DNA from 3 places in the Erwinia sp. SLM-02 genome. Region 3 is predicted to be linked to each of the others. Evidence: predicted binding sites of a transcription regulator. Region 3 holds the regulator's gene; each other region holds the start of a gene.

Region 1 (7,323 bases), on a different contig from region 3:
CCACGTGCCGGATATTGATGCGCTGATTATGCGTATTCGCCAGAATGGCTGAATGCTGAAAAAACGCCAACCCTCACAGGCTGGCGTTTTTTTAATTGCGGGTTTCTGATGCGGTTGAGCTGCCTGAGCTGCCTGAGCTGCCTGAGCTGCCTGAGCTGCCTGAGCTGCCCGGTGGTCTGACAAAAGTAACCGCCAGGCAGCATCGTCAGGCCGTTAAACGCAGGCAACCTGAAGCTACGCCGCTTCGGTTTTACCCGCCCCCTGCGGCTTTACCGCGGCGGGTTTCTCCAGCGTGACCGTGGCGGAATCATCCAGCTTGCCGGATTGGCCCGGGGCTGTTGCCGCAGACTCCCCAGACTTAGCTGATTTATCCAGCGCGACCTTATCAGAACCCCCGGCCTTCACCGGACGGGTCGCCAGCGCATCGGCCGCAAACTCATCAACGTTAATGGAACGCAGACGGCTGGCCTCGGCGCGGATCAGGACGTCGGCTTCCGCCTTAGTTAACCAGCCGGCCTGCTGGCCTTCGGCGGCCAGCACGTCCAGGCGAGTGAACGGCAGGTGCTTTTTCTGCTCTTTCGACACGCGTTCGTGGATGACTTCCGCCGCCATGACATCGGTTAAGGCCTGCTCCAGCTGGCCCGCCGGGTTGTGTTCGCTCGGTGCCAGGTACTGGCCGCGGCCCAGACGGCTGCGGGTGGCAGAAGGCAGCTGCAGTATCCGCGCCAGCTGGTGGTCCAGGCGATCGGACGGCGCGCGGCAGTGTCCGCCGGTCGGGAAGACCACCACGCGCAGCAGGCCCGCCACCAGGCGATTCGGGAAGTTACGCAGCAGATCGTCGATGGCCGTTTCAGCCTGATGCAGTGCATCCTGCACGCCCCAGTGCACCAGCGGCAGATCGGCTTCGTTACGGCCCTCATCGTCATAGCGTTTCAGCGTCGCCGAGGCCAGATAAAGCTGGCTGAGAATATCGCCGAGGCGTGCCGAGATCCGTTCACGGCGCTTCAGGCTGCCGCCGAGAACCGACATGGAGACATCCGACAGCAGGGCGAGGTTAGCGCTGATGCGGTTCAGATGCTGATAGTAGCGACGGGTGGCGTCGCGGGTTGGCGAGGCGCTGGTCAGGCCGCCGGTCAGGCCCAGCCACAGGCTGCGCATTTTGTTGCTGCCAACGTGGCCGATATGTTTGAACAGCGCCCGGTCAAAGGCCGCCACGTCGTTATTCTGCGCGGCTTCCATCTCCTCCAGCACGTAAGGATGGCAGCGAATTGCCCCCTGGCCGAAGATGATCATGCTGCGGGTCAGAATGTTCGCCCCCTCAACGGTAATCGCAATCGGGGCACCCTGATAGGCGCGGGCGAGGAAGTTGCTGTTGCCGAGCATAATCCCTTTGCCCCCGGCGATATCCATCGCATCCATAATCGCCCGCTGCCCGCGGTGGGTGCAGTGGTACTTCACAATCGCCGACAGCACGGCGGGTTTTTCTCCCTGCATAATGCCGTAGGTAATCAGCGACGCGGCGGCATCCATCACATAGGCGTTACCGGCAATGCGTGCCAGCGGCTCTTCAATGCCCTCCATCTTGCCGATTGGCAGACGGAACTGGCGGCGGATATGGGCGTAGGCCCCTGTCGCCAGCGCAATACTCTTCAGGCTGCCGGTGGAGTTGGACGGCAGGGTAATACCGCGACCCACGGAGAGGCACTCAACCAGCATCCGCCAGCCCTGACCGGCCATCACCGGGCCACCGATAATAAAATCAATTGGCACAAAGATGTCTTTACCGCGGGTAGGGCCATTCTGGAACGGCACGTTGAGTGGGAAATGGCGGGTGCCGATTTCCACGCCCGGGGTGTGGGTTGGGATCAGCGCGCAGGTGATGCCCAGCTCATCGGTGTTGCCCAGCAGGCGATCCGGATCGGACAGCTTAAACGCCAGGCCCAGTACGGTGGCAACAGGGGCAAGGGTAATGTAGCGTTTGTTCCAGGTGAGGCGCATCCCCAGCACCTGCTCGCCCTGCCAGTCGCCCATACAGACCACGCCGGTATCCGGAATGGCTCCGGCATCGGAACCCGCTTCCGGGCTGGTCAGTGCAAAGCAGGGAATTTCATCGCCGCGCGCCAGGCGGGGCAGATAGTGATTTTTTTGCTCTTCGGTACCGTAGTGCTGCAGCAGTTCACCGGGGCCGAGGGAGTTAGGCACGCCGACGGTGATGGCCAGAATACCGGATACCCCGGCCAGCTTTTGCAGAACCTGAGCCTGTGCGTAGGCGGAAAACTCCAGCCCGCCGTACTCTTTTTTAATGATCATCGCAAAGAAGCGATGCTTTTTCAGGAAGGCCCAGAGTTCCGGCGGCAGGTCGGCCATTTCATGGGTGATTTCAAAGTCGTTCGCCATGCGGCAGGCTTCTTCAACCGGGCCGCTGAGAAACGCCTGTTCCTCTTCGGTCAGGCGCGGCTGCGGATAGTTGTGCAGTTTCTTCCAGTCCGGGGCGCCGCGGAACAGATCGCCTTCCCACCAGGTTGTCCCGGCATCAATGGCTTCTTTTTCGGTACGCGACATCGGCGGCATCACCTTGCGGAAGGTGCGCAGCACCGGCTTGCCAAACATCGCCTGGCGCATCGGCAGCAGGTTTAACGGCAGCAGGATGATGGCCAGCGGGACCAGCAGCCAGAAGGTCCACAGCCCCACAAGGCCGAGAACGGCGGTCCACGCCACCAGGGCGATGCTGCCGGCCACAAGGTTGACGCGGTGATAAAACAGGGCACCAATCAGCACGATTGTCGCCACAATACTGAGAACCATCATAACGTGCGCTCCGTAAGTTGTAAGAGGTCCGACCTGTTGGTTATATGTTTAGATTAGCGCTGGCTCAGATGCAATCTGTTTACATAATAATTACAACCTGGCTCACAAAGCGCCGCACTTCCGGGTAAACCGCGCGAGGGAAAGGGAGATTGCTTCACGCCCTTCTGGCAAGTTGATAAACTTAACCCGTCACTTATTCCTAAAAAGGATCTCTCCCTATGTACCAGGACATCATTCGCGCCGAGCTAAACGAAGCCGCCGACACGCTGAATAAGTTTTTAAGCGATGACGCTAACATCCATGCGATTCAGCGGGCGGCCGTGCTGCTGGCCGACTCCTTCAAGAAAGGGGGCAAGGTGCTTTCCTGCGGTAACGGCGGCTCGCACTGCGATGCCATGCACTTTGCCGAAGAGCTGACCGGTCGCTACCGCGAAAATCGCCCGGGCTACCCGGCTATCGCGATTTCCGACGTCAGCCATATCTCCTGCGTGGGTAACGATTTCGGCTTCGACGCTATCTTCTCCCGCTATGTAGAAGCGGTGGGGCAGGCGGGTGATGTACTGCTGGGGATCTCAACGTCCGGTAACTCAGGCAACGTGATTAAAGCCATTGAGGCGGCGCGTGCCAAAGGGATGAAGGTGATTACTCTGACCGGCAAAGACGGCGGAAAAATGGACGGCTCGGCAGATGTCGAAATCCGCGTGCCGCACTTTGGTTTTGCCGATCGCATTCAGGAGGTTCACATTAAAGTGATCCATATCCTGATCCTGCTGATCGAAAAAGAGATGGCGAAGTAATCCCTGCCGTTGCCCGCCGGTGCAGCTGCGCGGCGGGCACTCCACGGTTATCCGTTCAAGGTTGTTGACGAGGAATCACTATGTGCGAACTGCTCGGGATGAGCGCGAACGTCCCGACGGACATCTGTTTTAGCTTTACCGGGCTGGTGCAGCGCGGTGGCGGAACGGGTCCGCATAAAGATGGCTGGGGTATTACCTTCTATGAGGGTAAAGGCTGCCGCACATTTAAAGATCCACAACCAAGCTTCCAGTCGCCGATTGCGCGGCTGGTGCAGGATTACCCGATAAAATCATGTTCTGTGGTGGCCCATATCCGTCAGGCCAACCGCGGCGAAGTATCGCTGGAAAACACCCATCCGTTTACCCGCGAGCTGTGGGGCCGTAACTGGACCTATGCCCACAACGGGCAGCTGAAAGGGTATAAGAATCTGGATACCGGGCCTTACCGGCCGATCGGGGAAACCGACAGCGAGCTGGCGTTCTGCTGGCTGCTGCATAAGCTGACCACGCGCTATCCCCGCACGCCGGGCAACTGGCCTGCGGTATTCCGCTACATTGCCGAGCTGGCGGCAGAGCTGCGTGAGAAGGGCGTGTTTAATATGCTGCTGTCTGATGGCCGCTATCTGATGGCGTTCTGTTCCACCAATCTGTTCTGGATCACCCGTCGCGCGCCGTTTGGGAAAGCGAAGCTGCTGGATCAGGACGTGGAGATAGACTTTCAGAAGCAGACCACGCCGAATGACGTGGTCACGGTAATTGCGACGCAGCCGCTGACGGCTAACGAAACCTGGAACAAGATTGCGCCAGGCGAGTGGGCACTATTTTGTCTGGGTGAGCGCCAGGGCTGAATCCGGCGCGCCGGTGCCGTTCATCATTGGACGGCTCAGCACATACTTTCCGCCGTTAACGCTGACTGACGGCGGCTGTTTGGTCTGCACAAACTGCGCATAGCCAGGCTGCAGCTCCTTCCAGAAGCTGAAGTAGCTTGAATAGCGGTGGCGCTGCATATTGCTTTCGGTCATGCGGAACGGATAAATGCTGACGTCAACGCGCTGCTGGCCGTTGCGCAGGGCGGCTTCCACATAGTGATAAATTTCATCCATATAGGCATCGGTCATGGCGTAGCAGCCAACGGACACGCAGTTGCCGTGGATCATCAGATACTTCCCTTCATAGCCCTGCTGGCGATCGTACTCGTTCGGAAAACCGACGTTAATCGCGCGATAGAAGCGGCTGTCTGGCTTCAGCTGGGAGAGGCCGACGCTGTAAAATCCTTCCGGGCTTTTGAAATCCCCCTGGCGACGCTTGGGTCCCAGTCCACCGGAAAAATTACAGATGCGATAGCTGTCGAGCAGGCGATATTCGTTGCCGATTTTGCCGTAAAGCTCAAGGGTGCGTTCTTCTTTAAAGATCTGCAGATACACCGGCGTGCCCAGCAGTTGTTTCTTTAACTCTTTGCTGACCGGAGCCAGTGGCTGTACCGCGTCGGGTACGCTGGCAAAGACAACGGCGGGCAGAAAAATCATCGCAAACAGCAGTGCGATTTTGGCCATTCTTGTTCCCTTGAAAAAGAGGGTGGGGTGCAACGCCGAAAGGCGTCTGTAACTTGCAATATAGGACAATTCCGCTATCGCGGCGATACCATAGCATTGTCTATTTTTTTCTCAAGATAGTGAAGATTAAAAACCTTATTACCTGCCGTGATTGTGTGTGAATCGACATTTATTGATATCGCACAATTTGAACTGTATGCTTATACAGTGCTTTGTCGGGGGGCGTTATGCGTAAGATTATTCACGTGGATATGGACTGCTTTTTTGCCGCCGTAGAAATGCGTGACGATCCCAGCCTGCGCGATATTCCGATCGCCATCGGCGGCAGCCGGGTGGCGCGTGGCGTGATCAGTACCGCTAACTACCCGGCGCGTCAGTATGGCGTGCGCAGCGCGATGCCCACGGCCATGGCCTTAAAGCTTTGCCCCCATCTTAAAGTGATCCCCGGACGCTATGAGGCTTATAAAGAAGCCAGCGGCCATATTCGTGAAATCTTCTCCCGCTATACCTCGCTGATTGAGCCGCTGTCGCTGGATGAAGCCTATCTGGACGTCTCCGACAGTCCCCACTGCCAGGGCTCCGCGACGCTGATGGCGCGGGAAATCCGCCAGACTATCGAACGGGAACTGAATCTGACCGCCTCCGCCGGCGTGGCACCCATTAAGTTTCTGGCTAAAATCGCCTCCGATATGAATAAGCCCAACGGTCAGTTTGTTATCACCCCCGATGAGATGTCGGATTTTTTACTGAGCCTGCCGCTGGAAAAAATTCCCGGCGTGGGCAAAGTGACCGCCAGAAAGCTTGAGGAACTGGGACTGCGCACCTGTGCCGACGTGCAAAAAACCGATCTGGCGATGCTGCTTAAGCGCTTTGGTAAATTTGGCCGGGTGCTGTGGGAGCGCTGTAACGGCCTGGACGATCGTGAAGTGATCACCGAGCGCCAGCGTAAGTCTCTGGGCGTGGAACGCACGCTGCTGGAGGACATCCACGACTGGGAAGATTGCCTGAATATTATTGATTCGCTCTATGAGGAGCTGGAACGGCGGCTGATCAAAATTAAGCCGGACCGCCAGATTGCCCGTCAGGGGGTCAAGCTGAAGTTCAATGACTTCCAGCTGACCACTCAGGAGCACGTCTGGCCGGAGCTGAATAAAGCCGATTTGATCGCCGTGGCGCGTAAAAGCTGGGACGAGCGGCGGGGAGGGCGCGGGGTTCGGCTGGTCGGGCTGCACGTGACGCTGCTGAACCCGCAGCTGGAGCGGCAGCTGCTGCTGGGTCTGTAGCGCGGGAAACGACTGCACGTTGCATAATAAGAACGCTGCCGCAGTGTTATGCGGCAGCGTTCATCAGATAGCGCCTTCCATTAAGAACACAGACAGGGTTCGCATACATCCTGCTTTGTGAACACTCGCATGGCTTAGCGTGGCGATTCCCGGGCTGGGAATACGTTTATTTCGCCGGGATAGCCTTCAGCAGCGCGGTCAGCAGCTGCCAGTAGAGGCCCACGCTGGCGATGTGCACCTGCTCGTCCGGCGAGTGTGGGCCGGTGATGGTCGGGCCGATAGAGACCATGTCCATCTCCGGGTACGGTTTTTTAAACAGACCGCACTCCAGACCCGCGTGAATCACCTGAATATTCGGCGTGCGGTTAAACAGCTTCTCATAGGTTTCACGCACCAGCGCCATCACCGGCGAGGTTGCGTCCGGCTGCCAGCCAGGGTAGCTGCCCTTGGCCAGGGTTTTGGCTCCCGCCAGCTGGCCGAGCGCGGTCAGCATTTCAACCACGTACTCTTTTCCGCTGTCGATCAGGGAGCGCACCAGGCTGTTAATCACCGCTTCGTCGCCTTCAAACTTCACCACGCCGACGTTCAGAGAGGTTTCCACTACGCCTTTCATCACGTCGGAGTTGCGGATCACGCCGTTAGGGGTGCTGTTCAGCAGGGCAATAAAGGCATCGCGGCTTGCGGCAGTCAGTGGGCGTTCGCTGCTTTCAACGGCTTCGGTCACGATAGCGATATTTTTCTCTACCAGGCTCAGCTCATTTTGCAGCGTGGTCAGATAGCCTGCCGCCAGTGATTTCAGACGATCGACCTTATCGGCTGCAACCGCGAGGGTCGCGAACGCCTCACGCGGGATCGCGTTGCGCAGCGTGCCGCCGGTAAAGT
Region 2 (7,323 bases), on a different contig from region 3:
CGAAGAGTTCGGAGCCAGATACAGCATGTCACCCATACCGAGCAGGGATTCCGCACCGCCCTGATCGAGAATCGTCCGGGAGTCAATTTTACTTGATACGGTAAAAGCGATACGGGTCGGGATGTTTGCCTTAATCAGACCGGTAATCACATCCACCGAAGGACGCTGGGTTGCCAGAACCAGGTGAATACCGGCCGCACGGGCTTTCTGCGCCAGGCGTGCAATCAGCTCTTCCACCTTTTTACCCACGGTCATGATCAGGTCGGCGAACTCATCGACCATCACCACGATATAAGGCTCTTTTTCCAGCACCGGCGGCGTCATGTCCATGCTGTCGGTCGGCTTCCAGAACGGATCGGGAATCGGACGTCCCATCTCTTCTGCCAGGTCCACTTTTTCGTTGTAGCCGGCTATGTTACGCACGCCCAGCGCTGACATCAGCTTGTAGCGACGCTCCATCTCAACCACACACCAGCGCAGAGCATTGGCCGCATCTTTCATATCCGTAACCACGTCGGTTAACAGATGCGGGATCCCTTCATAGACCGACAGCTCCAGCATTTTCGGATCGATCATGATAAAGCGCACTTCTTTCGGCGTCGCTTTATACAGAATGCTGAGGATCATGGCGTTAACGCCCACCGACTTACCGGAACCGGTCGTACCGGCAACCAGCAGGTGAGGCATTTTACCGAGGTCGGCTACCACCGGCTCGCCGGAAATATCCTTACCAAGGACAATCGACAGCGGAGACGGATTATCCAGGAACGCCGGGCAGTTCAGCACCTCACGCAGATACACCGTCTGGCGTTTCTGATTAGGCAGCTCAAGACCGACATAAGGACGCCCCGGGATCACTTCCACCACGCGCACGGCGACGGCAGAGAGCGAACGCGCCAGATCACGGGAGAGGTTAGAAATGCGCGCCGCTTTCACGCCGGGAGCCAGATCCAGCTCAAACCGCGTGATCACCGGTCCGGGTGAGTGCCCAACCACCTCCGCTTTAACGCGGTAATCGGCCAGCCGCGCCTCAATCAGACGAGAGGTCTGCTCAAGGGCAAAGTGATCGACCGGTTCGGTTTCCGTTGGCGGAGACGTCAACAGGTCAAGGCTCGGCAACGGCGTCGTTGGCTTGTAGGTTGGCTGCTCATGGCGGACCAGGAATGGATGGATAAGACTGTCCATGTCCGGTTCCTGAGCGGCAGGTTCAACACTTACCGCGGGCTGCACGGCCTGAGCCGCAGGGACCGGTCGCCAGGCTGAAGCCGGCGCAGGTTCAGCCGGTTGTTGTTGCGATGAATGCACGGTATCGGCCTGTGGATGCCACTGCGCTTCAGGTTCGGCTTTCTGCCATTGAGATGCCTGCTCTTCGCGACCGTGTTGCTGTGGCACAGTAACTGAAGGCTGCGGTTGTTGATATGTGTTTACCGGCTGCTGTTGCGGCTGCTGCCATTGAGGCGTAGCGGGTTCTGGCTCTGCCACTGACGATGGCATAAACAGAGGCTCGACAGGACCGTCATCGACCAGGTCATCCATCGGTGAGAAGTCGAACGCGGAAGAGGTATCCAGAGTGAACGCTGGCGCTGCAGATACTGATGCAGACTGCGCGGACGACACGGTTGGCGCGGTCGGTTCGCTTTCAGCCGCGTAGCGCTGCTGCTGCTGTTGCGCAAACTGGCTGGCTAACGCGGCCTGCTGCACCAGTTCTTCTTCCTCAGGGGAGAGCTCTTCGCCATAGCGCTGCTGCTGCTGGGCCAGGAACGCCGCGCGCAGGTTTGCCTCCTCGGCGTCGTTATCCTGCTCGTCGCTGAGGGTTGGCGCAGCATAGCCAGGCGACGCAGATCGCACTGCTGCCTGCTGCTCCTGTTCCTGCTGCTGACGCAGCTCTTCTTCTCTGGCTTTCTCTTCGGCCATCCGCTGCGACGGCAGTTTAATGCCATAGGAAGCCAGCTCGCGGCGAGTTGGCAGTTTAACCGGCTTAGGACGGGGCAGTTCAGGGCCGATACCCTGTTTCACCTGCGGATTATCGTCCTCATCGCTGGTCGCGCTGAAACCCGGCATAAAGGGCATTGTATTCCCGGAACCCTGCGAAATAGCGGCAGCTGCTGTCGCTATCGTCGCAGCCGCGTGCGGCGTCGACTGCGGAGAGAATTCAAACGGTGAAGAAGCGGCTTCACGCCAGTTCCCCATCTGCGGGCCATCATCCTCATCCTGGTAAGAAGGCGCAACCGGTGCCGGGGTCTGCACTTCCTGAGGGACTTCAAAGCGATAAAGCGGCGGTGTGGCGGCCTGCGCAGCAACAGGCTGCGCTGACGGCGTAACGGGCTGCGTCAGAGCAGAAGCCTGCTGAGGCTGAGCTGCAACGGGTTCCTGGCGCGCTGGAGGTGTTTCCTGCGCGGCATCGTGACGTTGTGCGGCCTGGGTGTTCGTACCGGCGACAACAACGCTGGCTACCGCGGCCTGACCTGCCAACGGCGCGTCGGCTATCGCAGCAGGATCCACTGATGTTTCAGTCTCATCTGATGCCTGCTTCAGCGGTGCAGCCAGCAGCGGATCGTGTTCGTCGTCTGCAACTTCCGGCAGCGCGTGTTTTGCCAGCAGAACGTCGTCACCCTCGTCTTTACGTGCCGCACGAGAAGAAATGACCGGCGCGTCGTCTTCCTCGTACTCTTCGTCTTCATGCCATTTTTCATCCGCACGGGAGCGATTGCTGGCAAACGTCAGCACGCCCATCACCACCGCGCCAATTTTCTCGGCAATGGTCAGCCAGGACCAGCCGGTATACAGCGTCAGACCTGCCGCCCAGACGCACAGCAGGATTAACGTCCCGGCCGGGCCGTTCACCCACGGAGCCATGGCATTGCTTAGCAGACTGCCAATCACGCCGCCGGAGGCGAAGTATCCCATATCATCGGCATTCAGCGCCGCCAGGCCGCAGGAGGTCACCACCAGCGCAAGCACGCCGATGAGCCGCAATGCGACGGCAAAATAGTCGATGTATTCCTGGGAGTTACGCTGGCGGAAGGTGATCCAGCAAAGACCTAAAATAACGGGAGGGATCGCATACGCCATCACGCCAAAAATGAAAAATAGCGTATCGGCAAGCCACGCACCCACACCACCACCGAGATTGTGGATCGGCTCGTGCCAGGCGGTTTGCGACCAGCTCGGATCGGAGGCATTGAAGCTCACCAGTGCGACCATCAGATAAATGGCGAAAAGAGCAACAATAATCAGTAGCGCTTCCAGCAGACGACGTCCACTGCTCAGCGGTTGTAACGAAACTTCTTTATCTTCTGTATATTCCTGGCTCAAGAGTACTCTCCAGGTGCCTGTAAATTATGAAGGCAACAGCGTCGGGGCTAACCCGACGCTGAACCTGTATGAATTCACAGGAGTGTATCGAAACCTACCAGGTTTTGCACCTGTCCTGTGTTACCGGGTCTTAATCACTAAGCGGTTACTTTGTTTCACTTCTTCCATGACCACATAGGTACGCGTATCGTTCACTCCCGGCAGGCGCAGCAGCGTTTCCCCGAGGAGTTTACGGTAGGCGGACATGTCCGGTACACGGGTTTTCAACAGGTAGTCGAAATCACCGGAAACGAGGTGACACTCTTGAGTTTCCTCAAGTTTTTGCACGGCGGCGTTAAATTGTTCAAACACATCCGGCGCACCACGATTCAGAGTAATCTCAACGAAAACCAGCAGCGAGGCGTCCAGATAGTGCGGATTCAGCTGCGCGGTATAGCCAAGAATAAAGCCCTGGCGTTCCAGGCGGCGTACGCGTTCCAGGCATGGCGTAGGAGATAACCCCACGCGCTTGGATAATTCAACGTTAGAAATACGCCCATCCTTCTGTAATTCATTCAGGATGTTGCGGTCGATTCTGTCAAGGTCTTTACCCGGTCGTTTTTTATTGTCTACCATTATTATTGTCTCTCTTAAATCCTTCCCTTTACCTGCCTACCCTGCACGCTGAGTCGTTTACAGAGTCGTTCTAAGTGAAGACATAGAGCCTGCTGCGATATTTCACGCCTCATCTGCATGACGCATGTTGTCTGTCCACACCATGCGTCATTCCAAATGACAGACTGAGTTTATTCGAGGACGAACGCAAAACAGACAAAATCGCCGCTGCGCTATCTTAAATATTCTCCGCTTCCAATAATGTTTTCGCAAAACAACAGCCGATTGTCAAAGTAAAACAACCAAAACCAGTACAACATTCCAGATAACAGGCTGGCTCTCTGTTTTTCAATGACAATTTTTCTTACCCACCATCGTTAAAAAGCAGTAATTGCTGTTTTTTTGCGCAAAGCGTATTCGTTCTGCGGCAATGATTGGTTTAGCCTTTTTCATTAATCGTTAACAAAATCGCAGAATGCTTTTTTTGCACCGCTAAATTCCCTACAATCCCAACCATGCTCGTCAGTTAATTAATGAGGATCTCATGGGTACGGCTAAACACAGTAAGTTACTGATTCTTGGTTCGGGTCCGGCAGGCTACACCGCCGCCGTTTATGCGGCCAGGGCCAACCTGAATCCGGTACTGATTACCGGTCTCGAAAAAGGTGGCCAGCTCACCACCACGACCGACGTTGAAAACTGGCCGGGAGATGCTAATGAGCTGACCGGTCCGCTGCTGATGGAACGCATGCACGAACACGCGGTGAAATTTAACACCGAGATTATTTTTGACCATATTCACAGTGTGGATCTGCAGAATCGTCCGTTCCGTCTGACCGGCGATGAAGGCGAATACACCGCTGATGCGCTGATCATCGCCACCGGTGCTTCCGCACGTTATCTGGGTCTGCCGTCTGAAGATGAGTTTAAGGGCCGTGGCGTTTCCGCCTGCGCCACCTGCGACGGCTTTTTCTATCGCAATCAGAAAGTCGCCGTCATCGGCGGTGGTAATACCGCCGTTGAAGAGGCGCTTTACCTGGCCAACATCGCCGCTGAGGTTCACCTGATCCACCGTCGCGACAGTTTCCGCGCGGAGAAGATCCTGATTGACCGGCTGATGGAAAAGGTGAAAAACGGCAATATCGTGCTGCACACCGACCGCACGCTGGACGAAGTCCTCGGCGATCAGATGGGCGTCAGCGCGTTACGCCTGCGTTCAACGCATGATGAAACGCAGACCGAAGAGCTTCACGTGGCGGGTCTGTTCGTGGCTATCGGCCACAGCCCTAACACCGGCATTTTCAACGGTCAGCTTGAACTGGAAAACGGCTATATCAAAGTTCAGTCCGGTATTCATGGTAATGCCACCCAGAGCAGCATTCCTGGCGTATTCGCTGCGGGCGATGTGATGGATCATATTTATCGTCAGGCCATTACGTCCGCGGGCACCGGCTGTATGGCGGCACTGGATGCAGAACGTTATCTTGACGGTTTAGTTAAAAATAATCAGTAAGTTGTTAAAACTCTGAGCTTATCTTGCCTGAGGCGACGAGCAATTGTCGCCTTTTTATCCTCCGCATTGTAACATTGCCGCGCTTGACACCGATCTTCCTGGGGGCTTCTGCCTCACTACCGTTTACGTCAGGGCAACTCGGCAACACATGAATAAAACACGACAACAACAACTCACCCGCTGGCTGAAAAGTCAAAGTGTTCACGGCCATCGCTGGCTGCGGATCTCATCCCTGCTCGGCACGCTGAGCGCGCTGCTTATTCTGGCTCAGGCGTGGTTCCTTGCCTCCCTGCTGCAGGCGCTGATTATCGACCACCTGCCCCGCGAGACCCTGGGGGTTGATTTCATCTTACTGCTGGCCTGTTTTGCCGCGCGTGCCCTGCTGGCATGGCTGCGGGAAAAGGCGGGCTTTAAAGCCGGACAGGCCATCCGCCTTGCGCTGCGCCAGCGCGTACTGGACCGGCTGACCGATCTCGGCCCGGCATGGATCCAGGGCAAACCAGCCGGAAGCTGGGCTACCCTGCTGCTGGAACAGATTGAGGAGATGCAGGATTACTACGCGCGCTACCTGCCGCAGATGATGCTGGCGGGCGTGATCCCCTGTATGGTGCTGATCCTGCTGTTCCCGGTGAACTGGGCCGCCTCGCTTATTCTTCTTGCCACGGCTCCGCTCATTCCCCTGTTTATGGCCATGGTCGGAATGGGCGCTGCGGATGCTAACCGCCGTAACTTCCTCGCACTGGGTCGCCTGAGCGGCCAGTTCCTCGATCGCCTGCGCGGGCTGGAAACGCTGCGCCTGTTTAACCGCGCCGAAGCTGAAACCGAAACGATTCGTGACGCCTCGGAGCAGTTCCGTCAGCGCACGATGGAAGTGCTGCGGATGGCCTTCCTCTCTTCGGCGGTGCTGGAGTTCTTTGCTTCCATCTCCATCGCGCTGATCGCCGTCTATTTCGGCTTCTCCTATCTTGGCGTATTCGATTTCGGCCACTACAGCGGTCCGGTGACGCTGTTCGCCGGTTTCCTGGTGCTGATTCTGGCGCCGGAGTTTTACCAGCCGCTGCGCGATCTGGGCGCGTTCTATCATGCCAAAGCCCAGGCCGTCGGTGGCGCTGATGCCCTGCAAAGCTTCCTTGAAGAGAGTGAAGATGCCGCGATTAAGCGTGGCGAACTGAAACCGGACCTCAGCGCCGGATTCAGCCTGGTCGCGCGCGAAATGACCGTGACCACCGCGGACGGCACGGTGCTGGCTGGCCCTTTGAACTTCGAGCTGCGGTCAGGGCAGCGAATTGCGGTGGTCGGTCAAAGCGGCGCCGGTAAAACGTCACTGATGAATGCGCTGCTCGGCTACCTGCCCTATACCGGCTCACTGCAGGTCAACGGTACGGAACTGTGTGATATCGACCCCGATTGCTGGCAGGCGCAGCTGGCCTGGGTCGGTCAAAACCCCCATCTTCCCGCTAATACGCTGCGCGAAAATATTTTGCTAAGCGGTAATCAGGACGAAGCGCACCTCCAGCAGGTTCTTGAAGTGGCCGGGATTAACGAGTTTCTTCCTCGCCTGCCCGCCGGTCTGGACACGGATACCGGCGATCAGGCCGCGCGGCTTTCCGTGGGGCAGGCGCAGCGCGTTGCCGTTGCGCGCGCGCTGATGAAGCCCTGCCGGCTTATGCTGCTGGATGAACCCGATGCCAGCCTTGATACGCAAAGCGAGCAGCACGTCAATCATGCGCTGCTGCAGGCTTCTCATGCCCAGAGCACGCTGCTGATTACCCACCAGCTCGATCGCCTGGCACAGTGGGACGAAATCTGGCTGATGCGCAACGGCACCATCGTGCAGCAGGGAGACTGGGCAACCCTGGCCGGCGCGCCCGGGCCATTTGCTGAACTGCTGGCACAGCGAG
Region 3 (7,323 bases):
CTGTTCTCTTCGGCCAGCAGCAGCCCCTGACGTGCCATTTCCGCCACCAGTGCATCCAGCACCGCAGGCAGCTCGCTGGTTTCCCAGCGCAGGAACAGCTCGCTTTTCAGCATTGGATAAACCACGCTGACCTGGCGCAGCAGCTCCTCGCGGCTCACTTCACGATGCTGCATCAGGATGGCGGCGATAAGCGACGGCATCACCAGCATGTGGTGAATGTTGTTGCGGTAATAAGTCATCAGTACCGCCTGCTCGCGCGGCAGAATGACGATCTCACCGATGCTGTCCTGTTCCAGCTCGAACTTGTTCATGCTCAGTGCATGTTCCAGCAGGGCTTCAGCGCTGACGTCCGGCACCGTAGAGTCGCTGGAGTAGGGCACGTTGCGCAGCAGCTGCATATAACAGTCCAGCTGTTCGGTCAGCTGTTCGCGGGTCATCGAACGCTGGCGCGATGCCAGCAGCGCCGTGACGCACAGGTTGATGGCGTTCGCGGCACCGGCATTGTTGATACGCACCATGACCTTCTGGGCGATATCGTTCACCGCCGGGGTCAGCCACGCCGGGCGCTGGGCCTCGATCGGGTCGATAGAATCACGCCATTCCGGCACGCGCTGATTCAGATAGGCGACCAGCGGCAGAGGCTCGCCAAAGTTAACATAGCCCTGGCCGAGGTTGCGCAGCTTGCGCAGGCCGCGAACCATCGACATAAAGCCTTCTTTCTCTTTGGTCGCACCACGCAGCTCTTTCGCATAGGTGGCCACTTCCATCACGTGCTCGTAGCCGATGTAGATAGGCACCAGCGTGATTGGACGGTTGCCGCCGCGCAGCATGGCCTGAATGGTCATCGACAGCGTGCCGGTTTTCGGATCGAGCAGGCGTCCGGTGCGCGAACGGCCCCCTTCCACGAAGTATTCAACCGAATAGCCGCGGGTAAACAGCTCGCCCAGGTATTCGCGGAACACCGTGGAGTAGAGCTTGTTGCCCTTAAAGGTACGGCGAATAAAGAAGGCACCCAGACGGCGGAAGATCGGGCCGGCAGGCCAGAAGTTCAGGTTGATCCCGGCGGCAATATGCGGCGGTACCAGCCCCTGGTGATAAAGCACGTAGGAGAGCAGCAGATAGTCCATATGGCTGCGGTGGCAGGGAACATAGACAATCTCGTGCCCGTCCTGCGCCAGCTGGCGCACGCGTTCGCCGCCGCTGACGTTCAGGCCCTGATACAGCTTGCTCCAGGTCCAGCCCATCACGCGATCGGTCAGGCGAATAGCCTCGTAAGAGAAGTTAGCCGCAATCTCTTCCATCAGCTCAACGGCATTCTGCTGGGCCTTCTCATGGGAGATTTTCTTGCTGCGCGCTTCATCTTCCACCGCTTTGGCGATGGCTTTGGACTGCAGGAGCTTATTGAACAGATCCTGACGCACCGGCAGGCGCGGGCCGACGGCGGCCAGACGCTGGCGGGCGAAGTGCATACGCGCCACGCGCGCCAGCTTCTGGGCGATGGTTTTATCGGTACCGTGTTCGGTTGCCATGCGGCGCAGAGAAACGATAGGCGAGAAGCGCACAAAGCTGTCGCGGCCCAGCCAGATCACCGCGAAGAACTTCTGGATGCCGTTCAGCACGCGCAGATGCGGCTGCTCAACGCCCTGCACTTCGCGCCCCGGGGCACGGCCAAACATCACCGAGACCGGCACCATCTGCACGTCCAGATCGGGATGGTTACGGTGCAGATCCAGATAGTCATGGAACAGCTTGACCGACTCAACATTCGGGACGAAATAGGGGAATACGCGCGGGCCGTCATGGATAAACACATAACGGGGCAGCACGGTGCCGTCGATCTCCAGTGGGTGCAGGGGATCGGGGAGATCCTGTTTGCGGCACTGTTCGCGCAGAGCAAGGAGATCGGCCTTTGAATCATAAGGCAGCACATACATAATAGGGCGTGAGGTATCAAGCCCGAGTTCGGCAACCGGTTCAGCCGGGATTGCCTTACTTTTTACCAGGAATTTCACTGGCAGATTCAACAGTTTATAATATAAATTACGCCAACCTGACATAGACAACATGAAGCCTCTTGTTAGCAAAGCGCCGCAAGCATACCAGAAAGCGCTAACAGAATCTGTGGTGTTGCAAAATGTGCTACACCCTCTCATTGACGTTTAACTTTCCAAAGGGTTCCCTGAACATGGCAAATAACGCCACCGGACTGACTCGAATTGTAAAAGCAGCAGGCTATTCCTGGAAAGGTATACGTGCTGCCTGGCAACATGAAGCGGCATTTCGCCAGGAAGCGGTCGCCGCTATTATCGCCATTCTTATTGCCTGCTGGCTGGACGTCGACGCCGTTACCCGCGTGCTGCTGATCGGCTCGGTGGTGATGGTGATTATCGTCGAAATCCTCAACAGCGCCATTGAGGCCGTCGTTGACCGTATCGGCACGGAGATTCATCCGCTGGCCGGTCGGGCCAAAGACATGGGCTCTGCTGCCGTCTTGCTCAGTATCTTATTGGCAATTTTCGTGTGGGTAATGCTGCTGATTTCACATTTGCGATAGGTTTTCCAAAATTCAACAAACTGCTGTTTTTTAGCCAGCTTTGGGTTTTCAACACGCAAATACCTGTATATACTCACAGTCGACTGTATAAACAACCAGGGGGCGGGATGAAAGCACTAACGGCACGGCAGCAGCAGGTTTACGACCTGATTCGCGACCACATTAACCAGACCGGTATGCCGCCGACGCGGGCAGAAATCGCCTCGCAGCTCGGCTTCCGTTCCCCAAATGCTGCTGAAGAACACCTGAAGGCGCTGGCCAGGAAGGGCGTGATCGAGATCGTTTCCGGCGCATCTCGCGGTATTCGCCTGATGATGGAAGAGGCCGACGGCCTGCCGCTGATTGGCCGCGTTGCCGCTGGCGAACCCCTGCTGGCCGAACAGCATATCGAAGGGCACTACTCGGTTGACCCGGAACTGTTCAAGCCCAACGCCGATTTCCTGCTGCGCGTCAGCGGCATGTCGATGAAGGATATCGGCATTATGGACGGCGATCTGCTGGCGGTTCACAAAACGGAAGACGTGCGTAACGGCCAGGTGGTCGTAGCGCGTATTGATGACGAAGTGACCGTTAAGCGCCTGAAGAAGCAGGGGAACATCGTTCATCTGCTGCCGGAAAACAGTGAGTTTCAGCCGATTGTTGTCGATCTGCGTCAGCAGACGCTGACCATTGAAGGCCTGGCCGTCGGTGTTATCCGCAACGGCAACTGGCTGTAATCCCCCACCGAATATGACGCGTCGCCCTCTGCGGCGCGTTTTTGCGATCTCTAATCACTCCCTGCTTCCGGTTGAAACACGATGCGACTGCTGACGGCTGCCGATAAAAATCTCTGGCGGCTGGCGCTGCCGATGATCCTCTCCAATATTACCGTGCCGCTGCTCGGGCTGGTTGATACTGCCGTTATTGGCCATCTTGATAGCCCGACCTACCTCGGCGGCGTGGCGATTGGTACGACTATCACCAGCTTCCTGTTTATGCTGCTGCTGTTCTTACGCATGAGCACCACCGGGCTGACCGCACAGGCGTTTGGCGCAAACGACAAGCTCGCTCTGGCGCGGGCGCTAATGCAGCCGCTGCTGCTGGCACTGCTGGCCGGCATCACGTTTATTGTGCTGAAAGCGCCGCTGACCCATCTGGCGTTGGGATTGACCGGCGGCAGCGAGGACGTGCTGCATCAGGCCGATTTATTTATGCAGATCCGCTGGCTCAGTGCGCCCGCCACGCTGGCAAACCTGGTTCTGCTCGGCTGGCTGCTGGGCGTGCAGTATGCCCGTGCGCCGGTGATCCTGCTGGTGGTGGGCAATCTGGTGAATATCCTGCTGGATCTGTGGTTTGTTATCGGCCTGAAGTGGGGCGTGCAGGGCGCGGCGGCGGCGACGGCTATTGCGGAATACGTCAGTCTGCTGGTAGGTCTGCTGCTGGTCTGGCGGGTGATGGTGATGCGCGGCCTGTCGCTGCGCCTGCTGCTCAACGCCTGGCGCGGCAATCTGGCACGCCTGCTGCGGTTGAACCGCGACATTATGCTGCGTTCGCTGCTGCTGCAGGTGTGCTTTGCCTCACTGACGATTTTCGGCGCGCGGCTGGGCAGCGATATTGTTGCCGTCAATGCGGTGCTGCTGATGTTTCTGACCTTCACCGCCTATGCGCTGGACGGTTTCGCCTATGCGGTCGAGGCTTGCTCAGGAGAAGCCTACGGTGCCGGAAACAGCCAGCAGCTGCTCAGCGTCTGGCACGCTGCCTGCCGTCAGTCCGGGGTTGTGGCACTGGCGTTTTCGCTGATTTATGCCCTGGGCGGGGAGCATATCGTGGCGCTGCTTACCTCACTTGAACCGCTACAGGAGCTGGCCGATCGCTATTTAGGGTGGCAGGTGCTGATGCCGCTGGCCGGCGTAGGCTGCTATCTGCTGGACGGCATGTTTATCGGGGCCACCCGCGCCAGCGAAATGCGCAACAGTATGGTGGTTGCCGCGGCGGGGTTTGGGCTGACGCTGTTTACCGTCCCGCTGCTGGGCAATCACGGGCTGTGGCTGGCGGTAACGGTATTCCTGCTGCTGCGCGGTATCAGCCTGTGGTTTATCTGGCAGCGGCACTGGCGTAACGGCACCTGGTTTGACTCATCACGCTGATGGACATATTTGCTTACGTATTCCGTCGTCATCGTCAGCCTGCTGAACGGGCAGGCTTTTTTCTGTATTCGGCGGTAAATCTTCGACCCTGACAGCCCGCAGATTGCTCCATTCGCGGCACGTTGCCAAATTTGCACTACAATTATCTGTAAGTTCAGCATTTAGTCAGATAATTATCTGGTTATTGAGCGGAGTGACGAATAGAAATATTCCAGACCATTAATCTCAGCCAGAAGGAGTCTGTTATGAATAACGACGAAGTCAGCGGCAACTGGAAGCAGTTCAAAGGGAAAGTCAAAGAGCAGTGGGGCAAGCTCACCGATGATGATTTGACGGTGGTCGAGGGTAAACGCGACCAGCTGGTCGGTAAGATTCAGGAACGTTATGGCTACCAGAAAGATCAGGCCGAGAAGGAACTGAGCGACTGGGAAAGCCGCAACAACCATCGCTGGTAAGCACGTCTTTTCAGGATGAAGCTCCTACCCTGAGGCACACGGAGCGTGCCGCCCCAATAAATCGCTGCGAATAACCCGGATACCTCCCCAGCCGAAATCATTGTCAGACCGCGACGCAGTGGACAGAGTCCACGTCATCTCTTTATCGCAGACCGTTATCAAAGCTTCGCTAATCTCTGCATCATCGTTGACCGCCTCCTTATCTTCCGTTATTGACCTTCCTCCAATTAATCCCACACCCTTGTCAGATATGCCCCCCAACCTGATAGAACTTGAGATAATCATCGATGCCACCTGTTTTTTCTACACATGCGGGACATCACTATTCTGGAAGTGAATATTTAATTATTTTTATATTAATCACATTAAAATATAACTTTTATAAGCTCATTTTTGGAAAGTTTATAATAAATGTTATTTTTCGGTGTGTTAATGTCCGTTTTAAGTTGAGTGCCGTAAGTTTAGCTCTTTTGGATAAAAATATCTGATGGTTTGTGATTACTATGGAGGTTGTATTTCTGATAGTGCCGGAAATATAATCGCTGGTTAAAGAATTCAGTGGATGTTACTACTCATTCCGGATAAATATTCCGCTGAACTTTTATATAAACCAGGGGCAACACCCCGCAGTATGAACTATTGAAAAATAAAATCGTGTGAAGATTAATTTATCCAGGAAAAATATGATCGTGAATATCGCAGTGGTTTTGCTGTAAATATATCCCCTGAAATATTTCATGCATATTTAAATGTTAATAGAGAATAATTATGAAAAATATATTGATCACCGGAGCTGGAACAGGTTTTGGAAAGTTCTATTCTATCGAGTTGGCGAAAAGAGGGCATAATGTCTATGCAGCAGTTGAATTGCCAAGCCAGTTATACCCACTCCGGGAAGAAGCCGCGAAGCATAATGTATCAATCAATGTTATTAAAGTAGATATAACCGACCCTATCGATGTGAACTACGCATCTAAACTCGATATCGATATTTTAGTAAACAATGCGGGAATCGGTGAAGGGGGTTCCATCGTTGATATGCCTGATTCTGTATTCAGAAAGCAATTTGATATTAACGTATTTGGAACACTGTCATTCACTAAAGCTTTCCTGAGGAAGTTCACCGAAAGAAAAAGCGGCAGGATTGTTTTCGTCTCATCTGTAGCCGGTTTTTTATCAACTAACTTTACGGGTGCTTACACCGCATCTAAACATGCATTAGAATCTATTGCCGAAACGCTACAACTGGAATTGAAACCTTTTGGGATCTCTGTATCAACAATAAATCCGGCGCCGTACAAAACAGGATTTAACGATGTGCAGCTGGAAGCTTTTTATAACTGGTATGATAAAAGCACGGCAATAATTGACCATGATGGCGTTACTTTTACTATGCCTCAGTACGATCAGTATCAGGATATAAAAGAGATGGTTGATGTGATTTTAGACGACCGCGCTTACGTTCGTAATGTTTTCCCTAAAGAGTTTGAAGATACCATTAAAACAATTCAGAAAGATGCCTGGGTAGCAAAAAATAATAGCTGATATCATTGATACCGTTATAGAGCCGTATTCTAAAAAGCCCTCTCTGGAGGGCTTTTTGATTGATTTAACAGCCTTATGCTCAGCGCCCGCGTTTTTTGCCCGGCACGCTGTGGTCGTGGTCGCAGGCATCCTGATGGGTACAGGCTTCCACTTCGCTGCACCGCTGGCAAAAACCGTGTGCTTCAATCACGCTGTGGGCCAGGGTAAAACCGGTTTTCTGCGCCAGCTTTTTAAGGATCTCTTCTACGCCATCCGCATGCTGCTCGGCCACTGAACCGCAGCGATCGCAGATCAGCATCGCGGAAGTGTGCGACGGCTCTTCGAAGTGATGGCAGACCACGTAGCTGTTGGTCGATTCCACGCGGTGAATAAACCCCTGCTCCAGCAGGAAATCCAGCGCCCGGTAAACGGTAGGCGGTTTGGCCTGAGGTTCAGATGCCCGAAGTAAATCCAGCAAATCGTAGGCGCTGATTGAAGCGTTGTGCTCGGTCATCAGGCGCAGTACTTCCATACGCTGCGGGGTCAGCCGCACGCTGCGCTGCTGACAAATGACTTCCGCCTGCGACAGGATTTTTTCGGCACTGGTAATATTCATCGTTTTCCCTCAGGCATGATCAAGGTGTTATTTTATCACGTCTGCCAC

What was found. The regulator LexA, encoded in region 3, represses DNA repair genes until DNA is damaged. The targets are predictions, from matches to a motif close to TNCTGTATGTACATACAGNA.
Region 1: the regulator LexA is predicted to act here: its motif matches at 5,349-5,368, upstream of dinB (DNA polymerase IV).
Region 2: the regulator LexA is predicted to act here: its motif matches at 3,378-3,397, upstream of PGH32_RS03200 (DNA translocase FtsK 4TM domain-containing protein).

Annotation. Positions count from the first base shown of each region.
Region 1 covers NZ_JAQISN010000001.1:45,928-53,250, forward strand. The annotation lists gene mtnK (S-methyl-5-thioribose kinase) at 1-52, shown strand, start outside; partial or broken gene fadE (acyl-CoA dehydrogenase FadE) at 400-2,808, opposite strand; gene lpcA (D-sedoheptulose 7-phosphate isomerase) at 3,027-3,605, shown strand; gene PGH32_RS00260 (class II glutamine amidotransferase) at 3,686-4,453, shown strand; gene dpaA (peptidoglycan meso-diaminopimelic acid protein amidase) at 4,424-5,158, opposite strand; gene dinB (DNA polymerase IV) at 5,386-6,441, shown strand; gene pepD (beta-Ala-His dipeptidase) at 6,608-7,323, opposite strand, start outside.
Region 2 covers NZ_JAQISN010000001.1:670,472-677,794, reverse strand. The annotation lists gene PGH32_RS03200 (DNA translocase FtsK 4TM domain-containing protein) at 1-3,315, opposite strand, end outside; gene lrp (leucine-responsive transcriptional regulator Lrp) at 3,436-3,930, opposite strand; gene trxB (thioredoxin-disulfide reductase) at 4,454-5,422, shown strand; gene cydD (heme ABC transporter permease/ATP-binding protein CydD) at 5,571-7,323, shown strand, end outside.
Region 3 covers NZ_JAQISN010000002.1:747,517-754,839, reverse strand. The annotation lists gene plsB (glycerol-3-phosphate 1-O-acyltransferase PlsB) at 1-2,057, opposite strand, end outside; gene PGH32_RS16610 (diacylglycerol kinase) at 2,186-2,554, shown strand; gene lexA (transcriptional repressor LexA) at 2,662-3,270, shown strand; gene dinF (MATE family efflux transporter DinF) at 3,352-4,680, shown strand; gene PGH32_RS16595 (CsbD family protein) at 4,926-5,135, shown strand; gene PGH32_RS16590 (SDR family oxidoreductase) at 5,904-6,680, shown strand; gene zur (zinc uptake transcriptional repressor Zur) at 6,760-7,269, opposite strand.